3 regions of the Saccharopolyspora sp. SCSIO 74807 genome follow, and region 3 is predicted to be linked to each of the others. Evidence: riboswitches for the same ligand, from Rfam matches in the RefSeq annotation. Region 3 holds a riboswitch; each other region holds the start of a gene.
What was found. Region 3 has a riboswitch for cobalamin ahead of V1457_RS18865 (hypothetical protein). Riboswitches for the same ligand answer to the same signal wherever they lie in the genome.
Positions count from the first base shown of each region.

Region 1 (9,815 bases), 1.1 Mb from region 3:
TGGGTGACCGGGGCGTCCGGCGGCGGGCAGCGCAGCGCGTCCATCGCCTGCTCGAGGTGGGAGTCGATCTCCCAGGCGTCGGCGTGGTCCAGCTCTTCCTGGAGCCGGCCCATCTCCTCCATCAGCTCGTCGGTGTAGTCGGTGGCGAGCTGCTCGGCGATCGTGTTGAAGCGGTGCAGCTTCTGGATGATCTCGCCGACGCCTTCCTCGACGTTGCCGAGGACGGTCTTCTCCTCGTTCAGCGGCGGCTCCTGCTGCATGATGCCGACCGTGAAACCGGGCGAGAGGAACGCCTCACCGTTGTCCGGCTGCTCGAGTCCAGCCATGATCTTGAGCACGGTCGACTTGCCGGCGCCGTTGGGACCGACGACGCCGATCTTCGCACCGGGGTAGAACTGGAGGGTCGCTTCCTCGAGGATGACCTTGTCCCCGTGCGCCTTCCGCACCTTCTTCATGGTGTAAACGAACTCGGCCATACCCCAAATCGTAGATGCGGCCCGTGTCGTCTCGTGCACCGCCGTCGGTTGCCGCCCCGACAGCGGTGCACCGACTGCTCACGAACACCCCTGGCAACATCATCACCGCTGGTCAACCGGCTGCAAGATCAGCCGGGACGGGCCGCGGTGACCTTTCCCGCGTCGAATCCGCGCGAACCGCCGGTGCCGCCGACCGCCGCGGGCGCCGCCTCCGGCTCCGGAAAACGGTTGCTGCGCGCCAGATCCAGCCCCACCGCGTTCGCCTCGATCTCGACCGAGGTTCGCCATTGCCCGTGCAGCTCGTACTCCCGCGTGCGCAACCGGCCGGAGACGACCACCGGCGCGCTCTTCGCGACCACGCCGTCCACTCCGTCCGCCACCCGCCGCCAGCAGTTCACGGTGGCGACCAGCCGATCACCGTCCACCCACTGCTCGGTGGTCTTGTCGAAGCGCCGGGCACTGCTGCCCACCCGGAAGCTGACGACCTTGCTGCCGGACACCTCGCGGGTCCGCGGCTCGGTCAGCACCGTTCCCACGACCGCCACACCGGTTTCGAACATCACTACCGCCTCGCTGTCCCGTGCGGCGCCCGCCCCTCGGACGAAAGCGCCGGGCCGGATCTCGGCCTGAATCCAGCTTGCGGTGCGCCGATCACGCGCCGCCACCTCGATTTCACGATCTGTGGACGGACGCGGCTGTTGTGGACAACTCAGCGGCTGCCGGACGTGTCGCCCTCCGACAGGCGGCGCAGCATTTCGTTGTACGCCTTGAGGTCCGCGTCCCCGTCCGCATCGGCCTTGCGGTCGATCCGCCGTGCGGCCCGATCGTCCGCGCGCGACCACTGGATCAGCAGCGCCAGCATCACCACGACCAACGGCACTTCTCCGGACGCCCACGCGAGGCCCCCGCCGAGGTTCTGATCCGCCAGCAGGTCCGGCACCCAAGGCAGCGCCAGCCCGCGGTAGAAGTCCGAGCCGATCACCGTCTTGGACATCATCAGCGTGATGCCGAAGAACGCGTGGAACGGCATCGAAGCGAACACCAGCCCGACCTTCACCAGCGGCGGCAGCTGCCGCGGCGCCGGATCGATGCCGATCACCGGCCAGTAGAAGACGTAGCCCACCAGCAGGAAGTGCGCGTTCATCGCCAGGTGCGCCCAATGCTCGTACAGCGCCGCGTCGAACAACCCGGAGAAGTACAGCGCCCAGAACGACCCCACGAACAGCGCCAACGCCACCAGCGGGTTGGTCAGCAGCCGCGTGAGCGGCGAATGCAGGAAGGCCAGCAACCACTCCCGCGGCCCCGGCGGCTGGTCCTTCGAGGCCGGCTTGAGCACCCGCAGCGCCAACGACGTCGGCCCGGCCAGCACCAGCAGCACCGGCGAGAGCATCGACAGCACCATGTGCTGTCCCATGTGGACGCTGAACATGGCGGGTGCGTACCGGCCGATGCCCGCCGAGGTGGCGATCAGGATCGACGCGCACCCGAGCAGCCACGCCGCGGTGCGCCCCACCGGCCACCGGTCGCCGCGCCGCCGCAGCTTGACCACGCCCCACACGTACAGCGCGGCCAACGCGATCGAGAACGTCCCGAAGACCAGGTCGAAGCGGAAGTCGAACAGCAGCCGCAGCACGGTCGGCGGTTCGATCGGGTACCCGACCAGCAGCTCCACCCGCGAGGGCAGCGGGCCGAGCTCCGCGGGCGGCGGCGTACGTCCGAGCGCGACGGCGACACCGATGGTCGCGAACATCGCGAGGACCTCGACCGCGCCCAGCCGCAGCAGCGCGTTGCGCCCGGCACCTTCCTCGATCCGCTTGACCGCGCGTTCCCGCTGGAAGTACGCGATGACACCGAGCAGCGCCAGGCACAGCACCTTGACCACGACCAACGCCCCGTAGGTGGTCGTGAACAACTGCTCCGGCGGCACCCGCACGTAGGAGTTGAGCACGCCGGAGACCGCCATGACGATCCAGCACACCAGCGCGATCTTGGAGAACCGCCGCGCCACCAGTCCCGCGTGCGCGCCCTTGCGCGCCAGGTGCGCGAGCACGGCGATCAGCCCGCCGACCCAGATCGTCGCGGAGTACAGGTGGAACAGCAGGCTGTTCGTGGCGATGTCGTGCGCACCGCCGCTGGCGGAGTGCCCGGTGGCGATCAGCGGCAGCATCCCGGCCAGCGACAGCGCGAAAAGCGCGACCGTCCAGCCCCACGACAGCACGATCCGGCAGGCGACGGCGAGCACGAGCGCGATCACCGCGGTGATCAGCCATGACTTGGCCTCTTCCAACGCGTCCACGAGGCCGAACAGCACGGTGCTGTCGAGCACCTCGCTCACCGGACGTCCGGTGGCGTCCGCGGCGGTGAACGGCACCAGCAACACAGCGCCGACGCACCACAGCGCGGCCGCCCAGCCTGCTGCCCGCACCGCCGCGTAGCCGTCGGCCGTCAACGGCCCGGATCGCCGCGCCGGGATGCCGAACGAGGCCAGCAGCAGCGAACCGATGCACACCACCGCGCCGGATTCGGCCAGCACCCGCGCCACAGGCAGCCCGAACCTGGTGACCGCGCCGGGGTCCGGCAGGCCGTAGGCGGCGTAGGCGTCGCTCGCGGACAACGCGGTCAGCGCGATCGCCACCACCGCGGCCAGGAGTCCCGCCGTGCCGACCAGCACTCCCACCGCACTCGATCTGCGCCGTCCGGCCGGAACCGTCTCAGAAGCCACGCGCCGAGCCTAACGGACATGTCCTGACCTGCGGTTTTCGGGTGCCGACGCACGCGAACCGCGCAACTGAGCAGGACCGGCCGGATCAAGCGTCGGCAGCCACGATCAATCAGCACGAAACGTGATCAGGTTCGACACCGAAAGTGATCAATTTGTACACGTACGGACGCGGCGGAGTTGCGGAGAGTACGCGCCACGAAGTCGGCCCGAGAGGCGTTCGGCACCTCCGCGGAACGTGGGTTAAGGTACGCTCAATTGATCTTGAGATGCTGTGGTTCGAACTCTCGACCAGGGAAAAGCGCCCCCGGCAGGACTCGAACCTGCGACCTAAGGATTAGAAGTCCTTTGCTCTGTCCGACTGAGCTACGAGGGCCTGTTCACCACATTGCTGAGCTGCACGGAGCAGGGTAACGGGCAGCTCCGCCGACCGTGGGACCGACGCGGGCGGCGTTGCAGAGCCGGTATAGAACGGCAAGCCGATCGACAGATCCGCGATCTTCGACCCCGCCGCGCCCGCTCACCGCACGGTCGGCGACCCCGCTTCGCAGCCGTTCGGACGTGATCCGCGTCTCCGATCCGGTTTCTCCCGCGAATTGCGCGAGATCGGTCGAAATCCCAGGTCACCTATCGCGCTTTCCCATGCAGTGGACGCGATGTCGGAGTTCGCGGGCCTTGTCTTCCGAGCAGAACTGGGTAACCTCCGACGTGCTGGTGGTTCGCCCGCACCGGCCCGAGCAGGCACGCGGCGGGCGAGGCAAGAGGGAACCCGGTGCGAATCCGGGACTGCCCCGCAGCGGTGAGTGGGAACGAACGCCGTCACCGGTTCCGGCCGGTCACAGCACTGAGCACGCGCTCGGGAAGCCGACGGTCAGTAGGAAGACCCGGCACCCGCCGGAGGAACGCCCGCGAGTCCGAAGACCTGCCGCCGGTGCGTGCGCCGCGATGCGCACGCGAGCCCGAGGTCCCGTGGGAGGACCGGTGGAGGAACCGCACGCGGTGGCGTGTGCCGGTCCCGGCGCGACCTCGGCGAACCTGCCGTCGAGCTCGCGAGGAGAGAGCGTTGGCCAGCAAGATCGGCTCCACCGTACTCGGCTACCCCCGGATCGGCCCGAACCGGGAACTCAAGCGTGCGCTGGAGAACTACTGGAAGTCCCGGATCTCCGAGCCGGAACTGCGCGAAGTCGCACGCACCCTGCGCACCGACACCTGGCGATCGCTGCGCGACGCCGGGCTGGATTCGGTGCCCGGCAACACGTTCTCGTACTACGACCAGGTGCTCGACACCGCCGTCACGTTCGGCGCGGTCCCGCGCCGCTTCCGGGAGCTGGGCCTGAGCCCGCTGGACACCTACTTCGCGTTGGCACGCGGCGTGGAATCGACACCGCCGCTGGAGATGACGAAGTGGTTCGACACCAACTACCACTACCTGGTGCCGGAGATCGGCCCGGACACGGCGTTCGCGCTGTCCGACCAGACTCCCGTCGACCAGTACAACGAGGCGGCTGAACTCGGCGTGCAGACCCGTCCGGTGCTGGTCGGACCGCTGACGTTCCTGCTGCTGTCGAAGCCGGAGGAGGGCGCGCCGGAATCGTTCCGCCCGCTGGACCGGCTCGACGACCTGCTCACCGCGTACACCGAGCTGCTCGGTGAGCTGCACCGCGCCGGTGTGGAGTGGGTGCAGCTGGACGAGCCCGCGTTCGTCGCGGATCGCTCGCAGGCCGAGCTGGACGCGTTGCGCGCCGCCTACCGCAAGCTCGGCGAGCTGCGGGAGCGGCCGAAGATCTTCGTGTCCTCCTACTTCGGCGATCTCGGCGACGCGCTGGGCGTGCTCGCCGCCGCCGAGGTGGAGGCGCTGGGCGTCGACCTGATCGCCGGTTCCTCCACTGTGGACAAACTGCCCGCTGTCCAGGGGCTGCGGGACAAGACGCTGGTCGCCGGCCTGGTCGACGGCCGCAACATCTGGCGCACCGACCTGGACAAGGCGCTGACCACGGCGGCGACGCTGCTCGGCGTGGCCGGTTCGGTCGCGGTCAGCACGTCCTGCTCGCTGCTGCACTCGCCCTACGACGTCGAGGCGGAGACCGGCATCGACCCGCAGGTCAAGTCGTGGCTGGCGTTCGCGGCGCAGAAGGTCGACGAGGTCGTGGTGCTCGGCCGGGCACTGCACGAGGGCCGCGACGCGGTCGGCGAGCAGCTGATCGCCGCGCGCCAGGTGATCGCCGACCGGGCCAACGCCGACCGCGTGCGCAACAACCGGGTGCAGGCACGGCTGGACTCGCTCAAACCCGAGCACGCGCGCCGCGGCGCCTACGAGAACCGCCGTGCGGCGCAACAGAAATCGCTGCGGCTGCCACCGCTGCCGACCACCACGATCGGCTCGTTCCCGCAGACCACCGACGTCCGCAAGGCCCGTGCCGCGCTGCAGAAGGGCAACATCGACCAGGCCACCTACAAGCAGCGGATGCGCGACGAGATCGAGCGGGTCATCCGGCTGCAGGAGGAACTGGGCCTGGACGTGCTGGTGCACGGCGAGCCCGAGCGCAACGACATGGTGCAGTACTTCTCCGAGCACATGGAGGGATTCGTCAGCACGCAGAACGGCTGGGTGCAGTCCTACGGCTCCCGCTGCGTGCGCCCGCCGATCCTGTTCGGCGACGTGTCCCGGCCCGCGCCGATCACGGTGGACTGGGCGAAGTACGCCCAGCAGCTCACCGAGAAGCCGGTGAAGGGCATGCTGACCGGCCCGGTCACCATCCTCGCGTGGTCGTTCGTGCGCGACGACCAGCCGCTGGCCAAGACCGCCCGGCAGGTGGGGCTCGCGGTCCGGGACGAGGTCAAGGACTTGGAGAACGCCGGGATCCGGGCCATCCAGGTCGACGAGCCCGCGTTGCGCGAGCTGCTGCCGCTGCGGTCGGCGCAGCACGAGGAGTACCTGGACTGGGCGGTGGAGTCGTTCCGGCTGGCCACCTCCGGCATCTCGGATTCGACCCAGATCCACACGCACCTGTGCTACTCCGAGTTCGGTGACGTGATCAACGCGATCGTGGCCCTGGACGCGGATGTGACCAGCATCGAAGCGGCCCGTTCGCGGATGGAGGTGCTGGACGACCTCAACGAGGTCGGGTTCGGCCGCGGCGTCGGGCCCGGTGTCTACGACATCCACTCACCGCGCGTGCCGGAATCCGGCGAGGTCTCCGACCTGCTGCGGGCGGCGCTGTCGGCGGTGCCCGCCGAGCGGCTGTGGGTGAACCCGGACTGCGGGCTCAAGACCCGCGGCTACGCCGAGGTGGAGACGGCGTTGCAGAACGTGGTCAGCGCAACCGAAGCCGTGCGTCCGGCGTTGAGCTGATCCATCGCCGGTGGCGCGGGCGGTTTCCCTTCCCACCGCCGCCTCGCGTCCCCGGCGTTTCGGCGGGGGCACGCCCAGCGCCCGGGCGTGCCCCCGCTTTTCGCTCCGGGGCGAAGACTCGGATTCGCCTTGCGCGAACGAGTGCGTTCGGCAACACCACGGTCACATTCGGCTCGGTAGCTTGGGCCCGTGGCGGTTGATCAGTGGAACCACAACGTGCACTACTACCCGCTGGTGCTCGACGAAGTGCCCGAAGGCTGCGCGGAAGCGCTGGACGTCGGCTGCGGTGACGGCAGGCTCGCGCGCGAGCTGGCGGGACGCGCGCAGCGGGTCACCGGGATCGACCGCGACCCGGGCATGATCGGCGCGGCGCGGGAGCGCGCCGACTCCCCCGGGCTTTCCTTCGTGGAAGCCGATTTCCTGGAGTTCCACGACGAGTCCAGAGCCGCCGGGTACGACTTCATCAGCAGCGTCGCGGCGATCCACCACATGGAGTTCGCCGCGGCCGTCGGCAGCATGGTGCGGCTGCTCGCCCCCGGCGGTCGGCTCGTGATCGTGGGCCTCGCGCGCAACCGGACCCCGCTGGACTGGGCGGCCGCGCTCGCAGGTCTGCCCGCTCACCAAGTGCGCGCGCGGCGCCACGGCGGCTGCGGCGACGCACCGGGAATGCCGGTGCGGGACCCGGACATGAGCTGGGGCCAGGTGCGGCGGGCGGCCGAACACCTGCTGCCGGGCAGCCGGTTCCGCAGGCACCTGCTGTGGCGCTACTCGCTGACCTGGCAGAAGCCCGGCTGAGCGACCCGCGGGCCGTGCGCCCGGACACATCGCGGAACAAAGCGGTGGTCCGGCTCGCTGCTCGTTGCGGAACCGGCACTGCCGGATGCACGACCGCGCGATGCACCGGACTCAGCACGGGGTATGGCGAAGGTGTCTCCGGCAGCCCCGCCGGACGAGCAGCCACCAGGAAAGCGAGCAGCGATGAACACCGACATGACCGGGCGCACCGCGCTGGTCACCGGCTCGACCAGCGGCATCGGCCAAGCCATCGCCACCACCTTCGCCCGCGCGGGCGCCGAGGTCGTGGTCAACGGGCGTTCCGAGCAACGGGTCGACGACACCGTGGCGACGATCCGCGCGGAGACCGGCGGCACCGTGCGGGGCATCGCCGCCGACATCGGTACCGCGGAAGGCGCCGACTCGCTGATCTCCGAGCTGCCCGACGTGGACGTGCTGGTGAACAACGCCGGGATCTTCGGCGCCGAGCCCGTCTTCGAGATCAGCGATGCGGAGTGGAGCCGGTTCTTCGAGGTCAACGTGCTGTCCGGGGTGCGGCTCGCGCGGCACTACACGCCGCGGATGGTGCAGCGCGGCTGGGGCCGGGTGATCTTCATCAGCAGCGAGTCGTCGATCTTCATCCCGACCGAGATGGTGCACTACGGGATGACCAAGACCGCCCAGCTGTCCGTCGCACGCGGCATGGCGCAAGAGGTCGCGGGCAGCGGCGTCACCGTGAACAGCGTGCTGCCCGGCCCGACGCTGACTCCGGGCGTGGAGGAGTTCATCCGCAGCCGGATCGGCTCGGACGTGCCGTTCGAGGAGGCCGAGCGGCGGTTCATCGCGCAGGAGCGGCCGAGTTCGCTGCTGGGCCGCCTGATCCGGCCGGAAGAGGTCGCGAACCTGGTGCTGTACGCGGGTTCCGAAGCGGGCTCGGCCAGCAGCGGCGCGGCACTGCGCGTCGACGGCGGCGTGGCGCCGTCGCTGGCCTGACCGCTTCGGGCTTGCTGCCGCGGGGCTCGCCGAGCAACGGCGAGCCCCGAAAGCCCCCGTGCGCATTGCGCGCCGCCGGGACCGTGCAGTGGCTCGCCACCGGTTCTCCCACCGAATCGCACCCGGCCGAAGCCGCGGACGTGCTCCAATGACGGCGGGACGGAATGGGGGAACCATGATCCTGGATGCGTTGGGCCAGGCGTGGCGCGGCTGGGCGGAACTGGGCAAGTCGTTGCCGGACGCTCGGTGGGACACGCCGACGAGGCTCGACGGCTGGAACGTGCGGCACGTCTACGCGCACTACGCCGACGCGCCTGCGACGCTCGCAGCGGTGATCCGCAGCGAGACCGCGTCGGCGGCTCCGAGCTTCCCGGACGCGGCATCGCTGCTGCGTCACCTCCAACAACCGGGCGGCATCGCCGAGACCGGAGCCGATTCGATCCGCGACGCCGCGGTGCGCAGCACCGAGGACCGGTCGATGGGCGACTTGGTCGAGCAGTTCGCCACCGTGGCGCCCGAAGTGCTCGCGGACATGCGCGCCCGGGACCTGAGCCGGAACTTCGACTACGGCGGGCACGGAACCGTGCAGATCGGCGAAGCGCTGCGGCTGGCGCTGATGGAGGCGGTCGTGCACTACTTCGACATGGCCGCCGCGCTGGAGCTGGACGTGCCGGGGCCGATGGCCGGTGCCCCGGTTCGGGACACCGTCGCGCTGCTCGCGGGCATCGCGGACCCGGTGAACTTCATCGACGTCGCCACCGGGCGCGCGGGCAGCCCGGTGTTCCCGGTGCTGCGATGAGCACGCTCACCTGCGGAAACGGGCCGCGCCGACGCCGATCGGACGAGGCAGGCAGCCGCTCGCGACGCGACGCAGCGGGCCACGCCGCGCCGCGCTCGAAGGTGGCTGGACCGTCCCGCGGTAACTCACGATCGCCGATGGCTCTAGCTTGGTCGGCATGAGTTCCGTGAACGTGATCCTGCCCTGCCTGGACGAGGCCGCCGCGCTGCCCGGCGTGCTGGCCGCGATTCCCGGCGACTACCGGGCGATCGTGGTGGACAACGGCTCCGCCGACGGATCGCCCGAAGTCGCCGCGGACCACGGCGCGCAAGTCCTGCACGAGACGCGGCGCGGCTACGGCGCCGCGGTGCACACGGGCCTGGAAGCGGCCGATGCGGAGATCGTGTGCTTCCTGGACGCGGACGGCTCGATGGACGCGGCGGTGCTGCCCGAGCTGGTGGAGCGCGTGCGTTCCGGCACCGCCGACCTGTCCGTGGGCCGCCGCGTCCCGACCACCCGCGGAGCCTGGCCGTGGCACGCGCAAGCGGGCAACGCCGTGCTCGCCGGGCTGTTGCGCCGCCGGGGTCTGCCGGTGCACGACATCGGCCCGGTGCGCTGCGCCCGGCGGCAGGAGCTGCTGGACCTGGGCGTGCAGGACCGTGCGTTCGGCTATCCGCTGGAGCTGCTGCTCCGCGCGCAGCAGGCGGGCTGGCGGGTCGCCGA
Region 1 covers NZ_CP146100.1:2,987,036-2,996,850, reverse strand. Annotated here, with positions in the region: gene ettA (energy-dependent translational throttle protein EttA) at 1-476, opposite strand, end outside; gene V1457_RS13845 (single-stranded DNA-binding protein) at 605-1,036, opposite strand; gene V1457_RS13840 (cytochrome c oxidase assembly protein) at 1,186-3,198, opposite strand; tRNA gene V1457_RS13835 (tRNA-Arg) at 3,498-3,571, opposite strand; cobalamin riboswitch at 3,955-4,119, shown strand; gene metE (5-methyltetrahydropteroyltriglutamate--homocysteine S-methyltransferase) at 4,259-6,547, shown strand; gene V1457_RS13825 (bifunctional 2-polyprenyl-6-hydroxyphenol methylase/3-demethylubiquinol 3-O-methyltransferase UbiG) at 6,737-7,342, shown strand; gene V1457_RS13820 (SDR family NAD(P)-dependent oxidoreductase) at 7,526-8,314, shown strand; gene V1457_RS13815 (maleylpyruvate isomerase N-terminal domain-containing protein) at 8,490-9,113, shown strand; gene V1457_RS13810 (glycosyltransferase family 2 protein) at 9,271-9,815, shown strand, end outside.
Region 1: another riboswitch for cobalamin. It lies ahead of metE (5-methyltetrahydropteroyltriglutamate--homocysteine S-methyltransferase); the one in region 3 lies ahead of V1457_RS18865 (hypothetical protein).

Region 2 (9,815 bases), 2.5 Mb from region 3:
CCGAGCGCGGCGAGGATCCGCGCCGCGTCGTACCACCACGCCGCGAACACCGGGTTCGTGATGCCCGCTTCGCTCAGGCTTTCCCCGCAGTGCAGCAGGATTTCCAGCGCACCGGCCGTGTCGCCGAGCGCTTCCCGCGCCCACGCCCGGGCCATCAGGTACGGGTGGTACTCGAAGGTGAACTCCCCGAAGCGGGCGCGGTCGATCCCGCGCAGCAGTTCGTCGGCCCGCGCCGCCTCGCCCTGCCGGATCAGCGCCATCGCCAGCGAGGTCTGCGGCATCGTCATCGCCCCGACCCAGGACTCCTGGACCAGCACGTCGTAGCAGGACTGCCCGTCGGCGAGCGCTTCGGCGAGGTCGCCGGTCCAGTGCCGCACGATCGCGCGGGTGCTGGTGGCCAGGCAGTAGGTCCACGCCTGCCCGGTGGCCTGCGCGTGCTCGATGAGCAGCCCCAGCGCGGCGAGCGCTGACTCGTTGTCGTCGGCCATGTACAGCGACAGCGCCGAGCCCATCAGCGCCCAGCCGCCGCTTTCCACGTCGCTGATCCGCAGCACCCGGCGGGCCTGCTCGGCGGGTTCCTCGGCGTGCCGGAAGGTGCGCAGCGTCCCCAGCGAGGACAGCAACGCCAGCAGCTGCCGCTCCTCGGCGGTGACCCCGGCGGGATCGGGCCTGCCGCGGAACCGCTCACCCGCGCTGCGCACCGTGGACTTCTCGTCCATCCCGGACAGCAGCACCACCGCCTCGATCGCGGTGCGCAACGCCAGATCGGCGCCCGCGGGCTCCGGCCCGACCAGCGCGTCGAGCTCGTCGAGCACCCCGGAGGTCAGTTCGTAGGCGCGCACCGAGTTCTGCGCGGTCAGCGAGATCAGCGCGTACTGCGCCGCGACCGGCACCCGGCTGCGCGGCTCGTCGAGCAGTTCCAGCGCGCGTTCCAGCTGGCGCAGCGCGGTCTCCGGTTCGAGCTGGCCGAGCATCCGCGCGCACTGCACCAGCACCGCGACGTCGTCGCCGTCGAACTCGAGGACCCGCCGCAGGTAGCGGGCCGCCATTCCCGGCGCGCCGCGGTGTTCCGCGCAACCGGCGGCTTCCCGCAGCACATCGGTCATCCACGGCCGCGGCGCCGCGGGCAGCAGCAACAGCGGCACCGCCACCTCTTCGGCCGGGCGGCCCACGTCGTTGAGCAGCGTCGCCGCGCGTTCCCGCAGCCGCCGCAGCACCTCGTCCGGACTGTCGCGCAGCACCGCCTGGCGGACCGAGTCGTGCACGAACTCCGCGCAGCCGTCGGCCGCTTCGGTGACCAGGTCGCGGCGGCCGAGTTCGCGCACCGCCGCGGAAACCGTGCGCTGGTGGGTCCGCGCCAGCGCCGCGATCAGTTCGGGCTGCTCGCCCGGCAGCACCGCGATCGCGCGCGCCACCGCGAGGACCCGCGCGGGCAGTCCCTCCACAAGGGACGGCGCGACCACGGTCCGCCCGAGCTCTTCGAGCACCACCGGGTCCCAGCCTTCGCCGGGATGCTCGCGCAACCGCGCCGCGACCATGCCGAGCAGGAACGGGTTTCCGCCGGTCAGCTGCGCGCAACGGGCCGCGAAGTGCTCGTCCGGCGCGCTGCCCGCCGAGGCGGCGAGCAGCTCACCCGTGGCTCGCGCACCGAGCGCGGGCAGGTCCACGGTGCGGCACAGCGGCATCTCGGCGATCTCCCCGAGCATTTCCGGGCCCGCGCCGCCGTCGCCGGTGCGCTGGGTCAGCAGCACCAGCAGCGGCAGGTCCTCCGCGCGCCGCAGCAGGAAAGCCAGCCACCGCAACGAATTCTCGTCGCACCACTGCACGTCGTCCACGGCCAGCACCAGCAACCCGTCGGCGGTGAGTCCTGCGACGAGCCAGTGCAGCCCGTGCAGCACGGCGTAGGTGCTGCTCGGCGCGGGGGCGAGGCCGTCCGGCTGCAGCGCGGGCAGCGCGAGCCGGGCGCTGCCCCGCAACGCATCCGGCCGGGGCGCATCGGGCTGCGTTGCCTCGAGCCGGGGTGCATCGGTCTGCAGTGCTTCGGGCCGCGATGCATCAGTCCGAAGTGCGTCGGCGCCGGGTGCATCAGCCCGGGATGCATCGGCCCGGGATGCATCGGCCCGGGATGCATCGGCGGAGTCTTCGGCCGCGGTGCCGAATCCCAACGGCTGGAACAAATCGCGCACCGCGCCGTAAGCTCCCGACCCCGCATCCGGGCAGCGGGCGCGCAACGTGCGCGCGGCGACCGGCGCCAGCCGTCCGAGCGCGGCGTGCAGCAGCCCGGTCTTGCCGATGCCCGCGGGCCCGCGCAGCAGAACCGCCCGGCCGGAACCGCTCCCGGCTTGCTCCGCGATCCCGGTCAGCAGCTCCAGCTCGTCGTCCCGGCCGAACAATTCGGCAGGCCCGGCCCGGTCCGCACGGGCTGGTCCCGGGATGTTCCGGTGCCGTTGCTCGGCGTACATCGCACTGCTCCTGATCTCGGTGCGGCGGGAGGTTACCGGCGGTACACAGCGCGGCACAACGACGACCGGACCGCGGCACCGGGAAGGCATGAATTTCCCCGGTATATTCCGAGATTCTTGCTGAATCCTTTCCGGTGATCTTTTCACGGTCCGCACACGTCCGATCACTTTCCGTATAGCATCGCCCGGTGCCCGGAGAGGAGATCCCGCCGGAATTCTGGCGTTGCCCGCAGGTCCGCGACGCCTTGGCGGCCCACGACATCGGCTCGGTCTACCGCGCGCTGCGCACGCACGGCGTGCCGCAGATCCGCATCGCGGCGCTGACCGGGCAAGCCCAGAGCGAAGTCAGCGAAGTGCTCAGCGGCCGCGCGGTGCGCAGCTACGACCTGTTGTCCCGCATCGCCGAGGGACTCGGCGTGCCGCGCGGCTGGATGGGCCTCGCCTACGCCGGAGGTGACGAGCAGGCACCCGACGCGGAAGAAGAGGAGGAGCAGGTGAAACGACGGAGTTTCCTGTCCTACGCGGGCTCCGTGGTGGTCGGTGGGCAAACCGACGCCGGCCCGCCGGGCGTGCGCGACCTCACCGCGCACAGCGCTGCGCCGACCAGGGTGGGCGCTTCGGACCTCGCCGCGATGCAGCGGATGATCACCGAGCTGCGCACGCTGGATCAGCGCTACGGCGGCGTCGGCCAGTACGGCACGATCGCCGCGTCGGCCCGGCAGGCCGAGGCGATGCGCGAGGCGTGCATGTCCGAGCAGGTACGCGCGGACCTGATGGCCATGCTGTGCAACCTGCACGCCACCGCGGGCTGGATCGCGGCGGAGAACGGGTTGTTGCAAGCCGCGCACGGGCACTACGGGCGCGCGCTGTCGTTCGGCCGGGAAGGCACGGATCCGCTGGCGATCTCCCGCGCCCTCTACGCCGCCGGGCGCACCGAGCTGCACTTCGGCGATGCCGAGTCGGCGTTGAAGCTGTTCCAGCTCGGTTCGCTGCGCACCGACTCGTCACCGCTGGTGAGTTCGGTGCTGCAGCTCAACTGCGCGTGGGCGGCCGCGTTCGGGCAGCGCAAGAACACCGTGCAGCGCGCACTGGAGCAGGGCCGCAGCCAGCACGCGGCCGCGTCGATCGACGACGACTACCCGCTGCTGCGGTGGTTCCGCGAAGCCGACCTGCTGGGCATGACCGGGTCGGTGCAGCTGGCGATGGGTGATCACGAAGGCGCCGCGGGGAACCTCTCGCGCGCGGTGGCCGCCCGCGCTCCGGGCGAGGTGCGTTCCACCGTGTTCGAGCTGGCGAGCCTCGGGGAGGCCAAGTTCGCGCTCGGCGACCACGCCGCCGGTTTCCGGCACGGCCGCCGCGCGGTGCTGCTGGCCTCCCGGGTGCGCAGCGCGCGCCTGCGCGGCCGGCTTGCCGGGTTGCGCGCGTGGTCGGCGCAGCTGGCGGACCGGCAGCACGCGGCCCGCGATGACGCCGCGGAGCTACTCACCCGCATCGACCGGCTCGCCGGCGTGCAGGGCTAGCGCCTCCTCCGGCGTGATTTCGCCGGCGATCACCCGGCGTGCCAACGCGTAGCTGACCGGTCGCGCGGTTCCTGCTCGCTCGGTCAGCAGCCACACGACGCAATCCAGCATCGCCCGGAAGTAGCCTTTCGCCCGGTCCCGCCCGCCCGGCGCGGTGCCCAGCGCCGCCCCGCCGCGGGCGCGCTGCGCGAGTGCGGCGCGCGCACCGGCGACGGTTTCCTGCAGCGCGTCCACCGGCTCACCCGGTGGCGGTGATCCGGTCCGCAGGCGGCGGCACGATGCCCGGGTGCGCGCCGAGGTATCCCAGCAGCGCGTCCAGATCGACCGGGCCACCGGTCACGTCGGTGCCCTCGGTGAAGCCGCTGAAGCCGTCGCCGCCGCCCGCCAGGAAGTTGTTCACCGCGACGCGGTAGGTCGCGCCCGGATCAACGGGTTCGCCCGCGATGGCCAGATCGGACACCTTGGACCCGGCGGGCGCGGATTCCGAGTAGGCGTAGTGCAAAGTGGACGAAATCTGCAGCATCGTCGCGCCGTCGCCCTGCCACTGCTGCTCCAGCACGTTCTTCAACTGCGCGCCGGTGAGCGTCATGGTCTGCATGGTGTTGCCGAACGGCTGCACGGCGAACGCTTCGCCGTAGGTGATCACGCCGTCACCTTCGCCGTTCGCCGACGACCGGTGCGGCAGGTCGGCGCGGATTCCGCCGGGGTTGGTCAGCGCCACCTGCGCGCCGGTCCCCTTGGTGGCTTCCATCTGGGCGTCGGCGATGAGGTCGCCGAGCGTGGTTTCCCCGGACGGCGCGGGATCGCGGCTCAAGTCGCCGGTGGCGGTGCCCACTTCGCGGTTCGCGATCGGGGCGGCTTTGGTCTTGGCTTCGTCGACCAGCGCGGCGGTTTCCGGGTCGGGTGCGATGTCGCGGCTGACGATTTCGTTGCGCGCCTTGGTCTTGTCCCGCACGACGTCGCCGGTTCGGTGGTTGATGCTCAGGTCCATCGTGGACAGCAGACGCCCGTAGGAAGCGCCTTGCACGACCGGGCGCGGATCGCCGGCCGGGTCGTCGACGGTGCAGTTGTACTGCTGGTGGCTGTGCGCGGTGAACAGCGCGTCGACCTTCGGCGAGGCGGCCGCCGCGACGCGAGTGGCCGGTCCTTCCGGGGCCACCGCACAGGAATCCGGCCCGCCGCCTGCGGCTTCGTCGCCCTGGTGCATCAGCACGACCTGCGCTTTGACCCCGAGTCGGTCGAGCGCTTCGGCGGTGCGGTCGATGGCGGCGACCTCGTCGCCGAACTCCAGGCCCGCCACCGCGTCCGGGCTCACCGACTGCGGCAGGTCGTGCAGCGTCACGCCGATGATCCCGATGGGCACACCGCCGGAGCGCTGCACGCTGAACGGCAGCAGCGCGGGCCTACCGTCCGCAAAGGACACATTCGCACCCAGGGTCGGGAAATCGGCACCGTCGAAGGAATCCCGGAACGCGCAGCCGTCCTCGGGGTGGCACCCGCCGCGCTGCATCCGCTGCAGCTCGGGGTAGCCCTCGTCGAATTCGTGGTTGCCGACGACTTGGGCGCGCACGTCCTGCGAGTTGAGGAATTCGACGGTCGGTTCGTCGTGGAACAGCGCGGATTCCACCGGCGATGCGCCCACGCTGTCCCCGGCCGAGAGCACCAGCGAGTTCGGCACCTCCGCGCGCAGCCGGTCGATGTGCGCGGCGAGGTAGGCGGCACCGCCCGCCGGGACGCTCGTCCCGTCCGCCAGCTCGACCTCGCCGGATGATCCGGACGGCGCCGCGAGGTTGCCGTGCAGGTCGTTGAACGTGATCAACCGCACCTCGGTGTCGGCGGGCGCTGCCTGCGCGGGCAGCGCCGTTCCGAAGGTGACCAAGCACGCGGCGACCGCGACGGCGGCGCTGCGCACGCGACATGCGCGCATCCGATTGTCCTCCCACCCACCAGTGATCCACCGGACATTCTGCCGCCACCCCTCCCCCGAATCCACCCTCTCTTTTCGGAGTGAACGGCCTGTTCGTCCCACTAGATTGGTCGAGCGGTCCGTTCACTCCTCGCGAACCCGGCAGTTGCCGCGCGCCCGACACGCCCGCACATCCCCATTCCGAGCAGCTTCGATCCGGGTGAACGACCTGTTGGTCCGGCTAGATTGGTCGAGCGGTCCGTTCACTCGGAGATGTGCGGCGGATGGCCTGGCGTGTCCGGCAGGGTGCGGGCACCGCCAGGAGCAGGGTGCGGTGACCGCCGGGGCGGGCGGCCGGTCATCGGCGGCGGGCGGCGACACGCGGAGTCTTGGGGTGCGGGAGAGGACTCGGCCCAACATGTAGTGTGGCCGCGCTGATGGTCACCGGGGTGCCCGGTGGGACAACAGGGAACCCGGTGCGAATCCGGGACTGCCCCGCAGCGGTGAACGGGAACGACCGCCGTCACCACCTCCCCGGGTGGTGCAGCACTGGACGCCCGAGGCGTCCGGGAAGCGACGGCCAGTAGGTCCGGCGCGACGACGCCGGCTGCTCGTGAGTCCGAAGACCTGCCATCGGTGCGCGCACGAGGGGTGCGCGCTGTCCGGGACCTCGCGGGCGGGTCGCGCGGACGTGCGGTGCTGCGCGCCGCTGTCCCCGCGCGCTCGTCGACGGCCCCGGGCTGGTGTCCGAGCTTGCGAGGAGACAGCCAGTGACCCGATCACCCATCGCCCCAGCATCCACACAGCACGCAGCATCCGCGCAGGCGGCAGCACCCGCGCAGGCCCCGGAACGGACCGCCGCCGCGCCGCCCGACCTCGAAGTGACCGGCCCGGACGGCACCCGGCACCGGCTGGACTGGTCCCGGGTCAGCACCGTCGTGGAGCAAGCCTGCACGGGATTGTCCGATGTGGACTCCGCACGAGTGCTGCGCGAGGTCCGCCGCACGCTCTACGACGGGATGCGCGCGGCCGAACTGGCCGAGTCGCTCACCATGTCCGCCCGCACTCTGGTCGAGAGCGAACCGAACTATTCCCTGGTCACCGCACGCCTGCTGCTGGACGAGCTGCGCCGCGAGGCGCTCAGCGCGCTGCACGGCGCGCCCCGGCAGGCCGACCAGGTCCAGATGCGCGAGCACTACCCGTCCTACTTCGCCGCGTACGTCGGCCGCGGTGTCGAGCTGGGGCAGCTGGACCCCGAGCTGGCGCGCTTCGACCTGGACCGGCTCGGCGCGGCGCTGGACGCCGACCGGGACACCACGTTCGGTTTCCTGGGCCTGCGCACGCTTTACGACCGTTACCTGCTGCACGACGGCGGCGTCCGCTTCGAGCTGCCGCAGGCGTTCTTCATGCGCGTCGCGATGGGTCTGGCGCTGCAGGAAGACGATCGCGAGGCGCGCGCCATCGAGTTCTACGACCTGCTGTCGTCGTTCGACTTCATGTGCTCCACGCCGACGCTGTTCAACGCGGGAACCACCCGCCCGCAGCTGTCCTCCTGCTTCCTGACCACTGTGGACGATGACCTGCCGGGGATCTTCCACTCCGTGAGCAACAACGCGCTGCTGTCGAAGTACGCGGGCGGGCTGGGCAACGACTGGACCCCGGTGCGCGGAACCGGCGCGCACATCAGGGGGACCAACGGCAGCTCGCAGGGCGTCGTGCCGTTCCTGAAGATCGCCAACGACACGGCGGTAGCGGTCAACCAGGGCGGCAAGCGCAAGGGCGCCGTCTGCGCCTACCTGGAGACCTGGCACATCGACATCGAGGAATTCCTCGACCTGCGCAAGAACACCGGCGACGACCGCCGCCGCACGCACGACATGAACACCGCCAACTGGGTGCCGGACGAGTTCATGCGCCGCGTGCACGCCGACGGCACCTGGACGTTGTTCTCCCCGGACGAGGTCCCGGACCTGCACGACCTCTACGGCGCGGAGTTCGCGCAGCGCTACCGCCACTACGAGGCCGCCGCCGAGCGCGGCGAGCTGAAGGTCTTCCGGCAGGTCGGAGCCGTGGACCTGTGGCGGCGGATGCTGACGATGCTGTTCGAGACCGGGCACCCGTGGATCACCTTCAAGGACCCGTGCAACCTGCGCTCCCCGCAGCGGCACGCCGGCGTCGTGCACTCCTCCAACCTGTGCACCGAGATCACGCTCAACACCAGCTCGGACGAGGTCGCGGTGTGCAACCTCGGCTCGATCAACCTGGCCCGCCACGTCACCCCGGACGGCATCGACCACGAGCGGCTGCGCGGCACCACGCGCACGGCGGTGCGGATGCTGGACAACGTGATCGACGTGAACTTCTACACGATCCCGGAGGCGCGCAACTCGAACCTGCGGCACCGCCCGGTAGGGCTGGGGCTGATGGGCTTCTCGGACGCCCTGTTCGCCCAACGCATCCCGATGGCTTCGCAGCGGGCGGTGGAGTTCGCCGACCGCAGCATGGAGGAGATCAGCTTCCACGCCATCGCCGCCTCGAACGAGCTCGCCGTCGAGCGCGGTCGCTACGAGTCCTTCGACGGTTCCCTCTGGAGCCAGGGCGTGCTGCCGATCGACTCCCTGCGGCTGCTCGCGGAATCTCGCGGTGACGCCGATTTCGACCATTCGTCCACGATGGACTGGGACGCGTTGCGGGAACGCGTCCGCACCGGCGGGATGCGCAACTCCAACGTGATGGCCATCGCGCCGACGGCGACGATCTCGAACATCTGCGGCGTGGGCCAATCCATCGAACCGCTCTACCGCAACCTGTACGTCAAGTCCAACATGTCCGGCGACTTCACGGTGCTCAACGAGGACTTGGTGCGAGACCTGAAGACGGCCGGGTTGTGGGACGAGCAGATGGTGCGCGACCTGAAGTACTTCGACGGCGACCTCAGCCCCGTCGAACGCGTCCCCGCCGAATTGCGGGCGCTCTACGCCACCGCCTTCGAGATCGAGCCGCGCTGGCTGGTCTCGGCCGCCGCGCGCAGGCAGAAGTGGCTCGACCAGGCGCAATCGCTGAACCTCTACTTGGCCGAACCCAGCGGCCGCAAGCTCGACGAGCTCTACCGCAGCGCGTGGCGAGCGGGACTGAAGACCACCTACTACCTGCGGTCGGCCAGCGCCACGCACGTGGAGAAGAGCACCTTGCGAGGCACCGACGGCCGGCTCAACGCCGTCTCCCCCGCAGCCGCCGAAAGTCCACAGTGCTCAGTCGAAGACCCGGAATGCGAGGCGTGCCAGTAAGGCATCCGCACCCCTCACCGAGCTGAACTCCTGGAGTGAGCATGACCTCCCTGCGAACCGACACCACCGGCCTCGGCGAGATCGACCGCGCCGCAGGCCGCGTCGACGCCGACGACAAGTCGATGATCAACGCGCGCGCCGACGTCAACCAGCTGCTACCGATGAAATACGGCTGGGCGTGGGAGAAATACCTCGCCGGCTGCAACAACCACTGGATGCCGACCGAGGTGTCCATGCACGCCGACATCGCGCTGTGGCGCTCCCGCGACGGTCTCACCGACGACGAGCGGCTGATGCTCAAGCGCAACCTCGGCTTCTTCGCCACCGCCGAATCCTTGGTGGCCAACAACATCGTGCTCGCCGTGTACCGGCACATCACCAATCCGGAGTGCCGCCAATACCTGCTGCGCCAGGCCTTCGAGGAAGCGGTGCACACGCACACCTTCCAGTACATCTGCGAAAGCCTCGGCCTCGACGAGGGCGAGCTGTTCAACGCCTACCGCGAGATCCCGTCCATTTCGGACAAGGATGCCTGGGCGCTGCGCTACACCCAGCACTTGGAAGACCCGCAGTTCGCCACCGGCGGCCAGCAGCGCGATCAGGCGTTCCTGCGCGACCTGATCGCCTTCTACGTGATCTT
Region 2 covers NZ_CP146100.1:6,577,868-6,587,682, forward strand. Annotated here, with positions in the region: gene V1457_RS30065 (AAA family ATPase) at 1-2,462, opposite strand, end outside; gene V1457_RS30070 (hypothetical protein) at 2,651-3,982, shown strand; gene V1457_RS30075 (hypothetical protein) at 3,941-4,216, opposite strand; gene V1457_RS30080 (bifunctional UDP-sugar hydrolase/5'-nucleotidase) at 4,221-5,909, opposite strand; cobalamin riboswitch at 6,310-6,538, shown strand; gene V1457_RS30085 (ribonucleoside-diphosphate reductase subunit alpha) at 6,659-9,175, shown strand; gene V1457_RS30090 (ribonucleotide-diphosphate reductase subunit beta) at 9,217-9,815, shown strand, end outside.
Region 2: another riboswitch for cobalamin. It lies ahead of V1457_RS30085 (ribonucleoside-diphosphate reductase subunit alpha); the one in region 3 lies ahead of V1457_RS18865 (hypothetical protein).

Region 3 (9,815 bases):
GGCGATTGGAAACCGCGAACAGGCCGTGTTCGGCGAACAGCCGCTCGGCCGCGGACAGGATCCGCTCCCTGGTCGCGTCGGCGCGTTCGGCACGGGCGGTCTTGCGGGTCATGGTCACCACCGAATCGGTACTTCCTGCGATCCGCCGCCGGCAGGTCGATCGTGGCCCGCCGCCGGCAACTCCAACGATGGCAGCCGCCGCGGCGGCGCCTTGCGCGCCATCTGCGGCTCGACCACCGCTCGGTCCGGCAGGAGTGCGCGGCGGTCGCGAACTTCGGCGCGCCTTCGGCATCCGAGCTCACGACGACTCCTCCGGAGACGACTGGGGTGACCAGTTAACTCGTACCGATGTCGATAAGTCAAACGACTGATTTAATGCAATTCGGGCGTCGCCGACAGAGCCGTGAGCGAGCGTTTCCCGCACGCGCGCGTACGGACGCACGCGTACGGACACAGTCGCCCGATGAGGCTGGTGAGCGGGCGCGAAAGGACGCCGCAGCAATCGGCACGTCGTGGTGCTGGGAGAGCGCACTGGCTTGATGACGTCTTCGTGCTCCCGGGCCCGGTCGCGACGGGTGCGCGCCGATCGCCGCACGACCGGGCCCGGTTCAACGTCCGCAGTCGGGTTCGGCAAAGACCGCCGAGATCACTTCGCAGAGCGGGTCGGGAAAATCGCGAAGATCAACGGCCGATGCCGGTACTTCTGATCAACCTCCGATGGCTGGTCGATGTGTCCGGTCCGATGAGAGAGCGGGAAGTCCGGTCGCGACGCTGTGGTTTGACGACGACGCGGAGCGGCTCGTCAGCCCGCAGCGGTGCCGAGTTCGGCGGCGATTCGCGCTGCCGAGGTGCCCAGTCCGGTGGGCCCGCCGAGCACCGTGGCTGCGGCGACCGGTGCCGCTGCCGGCTGGTGCCGCAAAGCTGATTCCACATACCGATGACACCCGGCGTGCCATACGAGGATCCCGGACATCCAGTTCTGCAGCTCTTCGACGTAGCCCAGCAGGGCATCCCGCGCGTCCTGGTCGAGTTCGTGCTGCTCGAACAACGTCGGCAATTCCTCGGCCACCACGTGCTGGAACTGGCTCATCCGGGCGTTCATCAAATCCACGACGACGCCCACCGCACGCTCCCGATCGCAGTCCAGGAAGTTCTGCACCACCAGAATCCCGTTGTGCAGTTCGCCTTCGAACTCGATCTCCTTCTGGAAGGAGAACACGTCGTTGAGCAGGCAGGCGTAGTCGGCGGCCGAGTTCTCGATGGCCTGGATCGTGCGTGTCCGGTAGATCTCCGGTGGCACGGCCCACCCGTGCGAAATCCGGCAGAGGCTCATCGTGAGGTCCGAGCCGAAGGTCCGGCGGCGCATCTCGACGTAGTCGACCGGGTCCGGAATTCGGTTCTGCAGCTGGTTGCCGAGTTCCCAGAGCCAGCTGTCGATCATCACCTCGATGGCCCGGCGGAACGTGCGGCGGGCCGCCAGATCCATCTCGGCCGTGGTGCGCACCCACAGATCGCTCAGGGCTCGTTCCAGAGCATTGGCGGGCAGCGGGGGAGGGGTGTCGTCCACCGGCATGAACGACCGCAACCGCTCGGTGCAGGCTTTCGCGCCTGCGAAGTCGCCGGTGCGCCCGAAGATCACCGGGTAGTAGTCGTCGCCGTAGGTGCCCCAGCTCAGCCAGTCGGTGCTGAGGTCCAGTTCCTCGGCCGCGCCGTCCGGGTGGATGCCGGAGGCGCACAACGACAGATCGAAGTCGCGGATCATGCGCTCGTCCCACACCACCCCGTCCAACATGCCCATGCGGTGCGCCCACTCGACGGTGTGCTCGCGGGAGTGCTCCCGGTTGGGATTCGAGCGCGCGGTGAACGGCATGTGCATGTTCTGCGGTGGTGTCGGGCCGACTCGCTCGTAGGGCACGTGCTGGAAGCTGCGCGCCCGCTGCGGCGCCGTCTGCGCCAGGGACACCGCGATCCGTGCCGCCGAGGTTCCCAGTCCGGTCGGCCCGCCCAGGACCTGCCCGTCAGCCGTGGGGTCGGTACCAGGCACCGGGTCCTCGCGGGTGTCCTCGTTCATGTAGCGGCTGGAGCGCATGTGCCACTCGTGTCCGCCGGATTGCCAGTCCTGCAGCCCTTTGACGTAGGCGAACACCCCGGCGCGGGAGCCCGGATCGACGGCGTGCTCCTCGAACAGCGCGGGCACCTCGGTGAACGCGGTGTGCTCGAACTGGTGCAGCCGGGACGTGAGCAGGTCGTTGACCGCGTCCGCGGCCTGCTGCGTCGAGCAGTCCAGGAATCGCTCGAAGACCAGCACGCCGTTGGACAGCTCGCCTTCGTCGAGCACTTCCCGCTCGTAGGAGAACAGGTCGTTGCGCAGGTGCACCGCGTCGGCGAAGGTGTCGCGCAGGACCTCCATCGGCCGGGTCGCGGCGATCTCGGCAGGCACCTCCGCGTTCACCGCGTGCTCGACCAGGTTCGCCGACCACGGGGCGCCGCCGACCTTGCGCCGCATTTCGACGTATTCGATCGGGTTGGACAGCCGGTCCCGGCTGATGTTGGCCAGTTCCCACAGCGACTCGTCGAGCAGGTTGCGGGTGCTCTCGGCGAACCGGCGCCGCCAGTCCGCGGAGCGGGCCGGGACGGTGCGGCTCCACAGGTCCGCGAGGCCGAGTTCCACGGGGTTGCGCGGTTCTTCGGTGATCGCGCCGTCCACCGGCATGAACAGGGCGAGCCGATCGAGGTGCTCGCGGGCCGCCGCGATGTCCGGGGTCCGCTTGTACAGCTCCAGGAAGTGGTCGTCGAAGTAGAAGACCCACACGTACCAGTCGGTGACCAGGTCGAGCGCTTCGCCGTCGGCGTCCGGGTGGGTGTAGGCGCACAGCAGCGCGTAGTCGTGCGAGTCGAAGTCCTGCTCGTCCCAGATCGGGACGCCCTGCTGCGGGACGTCGATCATGTCCATCTCGTATGCCCAGGTCTTGCTGTGCCGCCGGGCGCGCTGCAGGTGCGGGTTCAGCCTCGCCGGATGAGCCATGTAGAACTCGGGCAGCTGGAACGGTTGCACGTGCGCACCTGTCCTTCCTCCGCCGCACCGGGCGGTTTCGACCTGCCGGTCGGTTCGGTTCGGGTTCGGCCCAGGCGAGGGGTCCGTTCGACGGTGCCCCGGCTGGGTCGTAGGTCGGCGTGGGTGGTCGTGCCCCTGCGGGGCGCAGCTTGGAGATGATCTCGCGTCAGGCAGGCAACCAGAACTCGATCGGGTGGCCAAGAGCTCCGCGGGAGGTGCACTCGAACGGGAGGTCCGCGGTCGCTCGCATGGAGCAGCGGCCGCTGTCGCAGCGTGTTCCGTGCGGTGGTCGACCGCTGCGGCTACAGGGCTGAATGGGTGTGCTCCTCGCGGTGGCTCTGGGCTGCTCCGGATGGCAGGGATCGACAGCCGCATCGCTGCACCTGTTCCTCGGAGGTCCGGCGGCCGTCTTGCGCCGGCTCGAAGCTCCTGGCGGTGCCGGCGACGTGCCGGGGCTTCCCCCAACGTGATCGAGCGGAAGCTGCAGTCGGCTCCGGATCGTCGGCGAAGGCGAGCCCAGGCGGTCGGGATCGTGCCGATCCCGGAAAGTCCGGGCCGGTGCGTGCGGCTGGTTCGGGGCGTGCGCATGTCCGCTTCTCCTGTCGGCGTCCTCTGTCCACGATGGACAATGAATCCGGTGCCGCATCGGCGGAGACGTCGCGAGGACGATCGGCCGGTGGTGGCCCGGAAGGAGGTCGCGGCAGGCGGTGCGTGCTGGAGCGAAGGCCCTGTCGCCCGGATGTTCCTCAACTCTTGTGTGCACCACGCACATCGCGGAATCTCGTTGTGCCGCAACGGATTGTCCGGAGGTGAACTCCACGAACAGCCGAAGAGGCGGATTGTTCCCGAAGGATGCGATGCCGTGGTGATCGCTCGAGATCCATGTTGGCAGCGTCGTGGGTGGATGGGCAAGCAAGATCGTGGAGAGCACTCCAACGAGGGATGCTCGATTCCTGATCCCAATTCGTCGATCCGCAAACCATGACCGTCCGTGATCTCGCTTCCTCGACGGATCGCTCAAGGCGGGCAGGGAGAATTACGCGTTCGGATGTCGCCGCGGCCGGGCTCGCTGATCCATGATGGAGCGTGGGCAGACCGCCGCGGGACTGCCTCGTTCCCCCGGAGCCGGCCGCGTCGGCCCGCCGGAACACCACTGGCCCGGCCGCGGTGCTCGCGTAAGGCATCCGCAGCACCGGACGTACCGGGCCGGTGGGCCGGGACCGTGCGATTCGTCGACGACCGGACCTCGGAGTGCTCGCCGTCGCGCACCATCCCTGTCCGGATCCCTTGCACGGCAACGGAAATCCTCATCGACCGACCTGGGCGACGACGCCCGGCGGTTCGCCCTCCGCGGACGGTGCGGTACCGGCGTGTCCGGCGCAGTGCGTCCAGCAGCGCAGCTGAGAGCACCGAATCGCACCGCGCCGCAACGAAATCTACGCGATGCCAAGGCGGCACCGGCGACAGCAGGAAGGAGTCGAGGCGATGCGCACGGGCGAGCAACGGGACGAGGCACTGCTACCGATGCAACGAGGCGGCCGCCGGCTTTGCGGCTTGCGCGCCGCGCTGACCGACGACGACCCGACGCGGGCCGATCCCGCGTTCGCCCGGCTCGTCCGGGAACTGTTCGACCCTGCCTCGGCGGGGCCGGTGGACGTGGTCGGGCTGACCGGAGTGATCACCGGACGGCCGCATCCCAACCGCGCGCGGGTGGCCTTGCTGCTCGGGTTGCTCGCCGGCGAGGACCGCGCCCGCCCGCACTTCGCCGAGCAGGTGCGCGATGCCGTCCGCGGGGATTTGGAAGCGCACCTTTCGGTGCTGTTGTCGGCCGAAACCGAGCCGGCCCTGCGCGCCGCACTGCTGCATCTGCTCGCGCACCTTCCGGAGGAACGAAGCGGCATCCTGCCCGCCGTCTGCCGGTGCGCGGACGAGGAGGACATCAGCAGGGTGCGCCGGTGCCTGACCGCGCCGAGACCGGGCGAGCCGGGCTCGGTGGCCGGGCTGGGCCGCGCGTGGCCGTCGCCGGTGCACTGGCGTCCCGCTCCCGAGCGGCCTCCGGAACGTCCGCGCGGACCCGCGGAGCTGACCGAACTGTGGCGATCGGAAACTATGGCGCTGCTCGCGTACTTGGGGGCGCGGGCCGAACACGAGATCCACCACGCGGTGGGATGGCCGGACCTCGCCGGTTTTTCGGTGCCGCTGCCCGAGACCGACGTCCGTTGCGCTTACCGCGAGTTGCTGGAGCACGACCCGATAGTGGCCGAGCACTACGAGGACGTCGTCCGACCCGCGGTGCGGAACCTGCTGGGCGGCAACTGGGAAGACTTGGTGACCACTCGGGACGAAGACGCTTACCTGCGGCGCAACCTGCGGGCCGCGCCCGGGCCGGTGCTCGATCTGGCGTGCGGCACCGGCCGCTGGACTCGGGTGCTGGCCGAGCAGTTCGGCCCGGACCGGGTGGTCGGACTGGACCTGTCCCGGGTCGCGCTCGATGCGGCCGGATCGGCGGTACCGGGCGCGCGGTTCACCGAGGGAGACGCCAGGGCGCTGCCGTTCCCGGACGGCTACCTGGGCGCGGTGAACTGCTCGGACGCGCTGCACCTGCTGCCGGACGTCGAGCAGGTCGTCGCCGAGGTCGCACGCTGCCTGCACCCGGCGGGGACGTTCACGGTGAGCAGTTTCCGATGGGCGCAGCGTCCGTTCCAACGGTGGCTGCAACGGCGGCACGAGCAGGTTTTCGGGATCCGCTCGTTCGATCCCGCACGGCTTTCCGCGGTGCTGACCGCGGCCGGGCTGGACATCGTGGATTCCAGCGGTCCCGGCTCGTTCCTGTTCCTGACCGCCCGCAGGAGGCGCGATCCGAACAGACCGTTGCGCTGATCCCGGTGGCGCACAGCCGTGGCGGTTCCGCCGCCGCGGTGCTCGTCACCTCGCAGGCACATCCGCAACGCGCTGGTCAGCGCGTTCTGCACGCGTCGTTGAAAATCGCTGCCGGAAAGTCCGGTGCGTGATCGTGCGCACCACGGGCCTTGACAGCGCACCCGTGTGCTGCGAACTTCTCAGGCGTTCAGACGACGGTGCGTAGGAAGCCGGTGCGAGTCCGGCGCGGTCCCGCCACTGTGAGTGGGGAGCCGGTCTCCACCGACGCCACCGCCGGAATTCCGGTGGGAAGGCCGGAGACGCGGCGCTGATCCACGAGCCAGGACACTGGCGCCGTCGTGCGAGATTCGCTCGGGGTCGCGGAGCCCCGGAGGAGGTTTTCAGGTGCTCCTGCTCGGTGCAGCGTGCCGGTTCAGCGCTTTTCCCACCGATCACCGCGTGCGGTCTCGCGAATTCAGCTCGTCCTGAGCTGATCCGGCCATTTCCTTTTGCAGCCCGGGGAGACACGTGCCTGCTGCCGTCACGCCGAACACCTCATTCCTGGACGCAGTGGTCCAGCGCGCCCTCGACGGCGAGTTCGCCGTCGCCGCCGGAACGGACCCGTCCGAGGCGCACGCCGCCGTCGGGTTCCTGACCGTGCAGGCGGCCAAGCACACCGGCCGCAGCACGGGCTACGTCAACACCGTGGTCAGCGTCCGGGTGGGCGCCGCGGTGGGATCTTGCGCCGTCGAGCCGGGAGCGGTCGATGAGAAGGTCGTCCAGGACGCCGTGGGGCGCAGCGTCCGCGAATTGCTGGCGCACCCGGAACCTGCCGTCCGCGTGGCCGCGCTGGACGCTTACTTGGCATTCGCCGCGCCGCACGCGACGGATCCGCGTGCGCGTCAAGTCGTGGTTCCCGCTGGGAGTTCGCTGGAGAAGTCGATGGCGCGCGCTCGCGCCGTCGCCGCGCTGACCCGGGTTCCGGACGGTGGCCGGGTCGCGGTCATCGGCGTGGTGAATTCGTTGCTCTCGGCGTTGCGGGAACGCGGTATCGACTACGTGCCCTGCGATCTCAAAGGCGGCCGGACCGAATGGGGCGAACCGGTCGTGGACGACTACGCGCGGGCGGTGGCGGACGCCGATGCCGTGGTCGCATCCGGAATGGTGCTGGGCAATGGGACTTTCGACGACATAGCCGATCGCTGCCTGCGCCGGAACCTGCCGCTGACGATGTTCGCGCAGACCGGAGCGGCCGTGCTGCGCGAACTGCTCGGCGCTCCGGTGCAGGCGTTGTCGGCGGAGCCGTATCCGTTCTTCTGGCTCACCGGTGATTCCAGCACGCTCTACAGCTACGAGGTGGGGCGGACGTGACCGTGACGGGAGCTCCGGTGGCCCCGAGGTGCGAGTCCGCGATCGATCTCATCGGCAACACGCCGATGCTTCGGGTGCGCACACCGATTTCGTTCGCACACCCGGGTTTTTGGGCGAAGCTGGAGGGAACGGCGCCCGGCGGCATGAAGGCCAGGGCGGCGCGCTCGATGCTTGCGGGCGCACGCAGTCGCGGCGAGCTGGCGCCTGGCGGCACCGTGGTCGAGTCCACGAGCGGCACGCTCGGCATCGGGCTGGCTTGCGTCGGCTCGGCCATGGGGCACCCGGTCGTGATCGTGGCGGACGACGAACTCGACGACATGACTCGCGCGTTGCTGCGCGCCCACGGCGTCCGGTTGGAGCTGGTGCGCGAGCCACATCCGCGCGGCGGCTGGCAGCGCGCCCGGCTGGACCGGGTGCGGGAGCTGATGCGCACGTTGCCGGATCCGTACTGGCCGGACCAGTACAACAACCCGGACAACGTCACCGGCTACCACGAGCTCGGCCATGAGCTGCTGGATCAGCTCGGTGACGTGGACGCGGTGGTGTGCAGCGTCGGCACCGGCGGGCACAGCGCCGGAATCGCGCAGGTGCTGCGCACGCACCGACCGGACGCACGGGTCGTCGGGGTGGATGCGGCCGGTTCCACGGTCTTCGGCGACCCCGCCGCGAAACGGCTGATGCGCGGGCTGGGCAGCAGCATCCACCCGGACAACGTCGACTACGGCGTGTTCGACGAGGTGCATTGGGTGGGCGCCGCGGAGGCGGTGCACGGCTGCCGCACGCTGGCCGCGGACGCGTTCGTGACCGGTGGCTGGAGCACCGGCGCGGTCGCGCTGGTGGCGTCCTGGTGTGCGCGGGAGCTGGATTCCGACCGGGTCGCGGCGGTGTTCCCGGATGGTCCGCACCGCTACTGGCACACGATTTACGACGATGATTTCCGCGCCGAGCACGGGTTGACCGGCTCGGCGGTGGCACCGCAGGACGTGGACTCGTCCGATGTGGACGGTCCGGTTGGATGGAGGAGGTCGCACCGAGTGGTGGATCCGTGTACCCGGCGAGCGGCACGGTCGGAGTGCCCGGTCTGCGGGCAGGAGCGGTCATGAACAGGGCCGCGTTCGCCAGGTTGTCCCCGGCGGCGAAGCTGCTGGTGATCAACCAGTTCGGCATCAACGTCGGCTTCTACATGCTGATGCCGTTCCTGGCCTCGTACATGAGCGACCGGCTCGGTTACGGCGCCGCGGTGGTCGGGCTGGTGCTCGGCGTCCGCAACCTCAGCCAGCAGGGCATGTTCCTGCTCGGCGGCACGGCGGCGGACCGGCTGGGCTGCCGTCCGATGATCATCGCGGGTTGTGCGCTGCGGATCGTCTCGTTCGGCCTGTTCGCGGTGTTCACCTCGCTGCCCGGGTTGTTCGCGGCGGCGATCCTGACCGGGCTGGCCGGTGCGCTGTTCAACCCGGCGGTGCGCACCTACCTGATGCACGAGTCGGGGGAGCGCCGCGCCGAGGTCTTCGCCGTGTTCAACGTGTTCCAGCACGCGGGCACGCTGGTCGGGCCGCTGCTGGGCGCGTTGTTGCTGACGGTGGACTTCCGGCTGATCGCGCTCGTGGCGTGCGTGGCGTTCGCGGTGCTGACCGCGGCGCAGCTGTTCGTGCTGCCGCACCGGGAGGTCGAGAAGCAGCAGCAGAGCGTGCTCGGCAGCTGGCGCGAGGTCGTGCTCAACCGCCGGTTCGTGGCGTTCACGCTGTCGCTGTCGGCGTACTTCGCGCTCTACAACCAGCTGTACCTGACCTTGCCGCTGGAGGCGCAGCGCGTTTCCGGGTTCTCGCAGTCGGTCGCGGTGGTGTTCGGGATCTCCACGCTGATCGGCGTGTTCGGGCAGGTGCGGATCACCGAGTGGTGCCGCGGGCGGTGGAGTTCGGGCCGCTCGATCGTCATCGGCTTGTGCTGCATGGGCGGCTCTTTCGTGCCGGTTTCGCTGGCTGCGCCGATGCTGCCGGAGCACGCCGGGCCGGTGGTGGCGTTCGTGCCGGTCGTGGTGGCCACCGTGTTGTTCACGGTCGGTCAGGCGATGACGAACCCGTTCGCGATGGAACTGCTGCCGCAGTTGGGCAGCGAGCGGCTGACCGGTACCTACTACGGCTTCTACTACCTGGTCTCCAGCTTGGCCGCGGCCGGCGTGAGCTGGATGGCCGGAGCGCTGCTCGACGAGTTCGCCGCACCGGCGGGACGGTGGGTGCCGTGGCTGGCGTTGCTGCTGGTCGGTTTGGCGGGCGCCGCAGGCACCGCCGCGATGGAGCGTCGTGGGTCGCTCGCACCGGCTCGGAGCGAGGAACAGCCCGCTACGACCTGAGTCCCGCTGACGACCTGAGCACTGCGCTGCTCGGCGGACGTGCGCGGCCGATGATCGGCCGAACCGGTTCGCGTCCGCCGGGCAGCGGGTGTATGCCCGGAACGGAACCCAACATCAGGGAGGCCGGGCATGACCGATCCGACGTTCTACCGCAGTCCCGCCGAAGCCATCGCGGCCCCG
Region 3 covers NZ_CP146100.1:4,103,527-4,113,341, forward strand. Annotated here, with positions in the region: gene V1457_RS18850 (TetR family transcriptional regulator) at 1-112, opposite strand, end outside; gene V1457_RS18855 (terpene synthase family protein) at 803-3,055, opposite strand; gene V1457_RS18860 (class I SAM-dependent methyltransferase) at 4,541-5,935, shown strand; cobalamin riboswitch at 6,102-6,286, shown strand; gene V1457_RS18865 (hypothetical protein) at 6,443-7,285, shown strand; gene V1457_RS18870 (PLP-dependent cysteine synthase family protein) at 7,282-8,388, shown strand; gene V1457_RS18875 (MFS transporter) at 8,385-9,635, shown strand; gene V1457_RS18880 (selenium-binding protein SBP56-related protein) at 9,765-9,815, shown strand, end outside.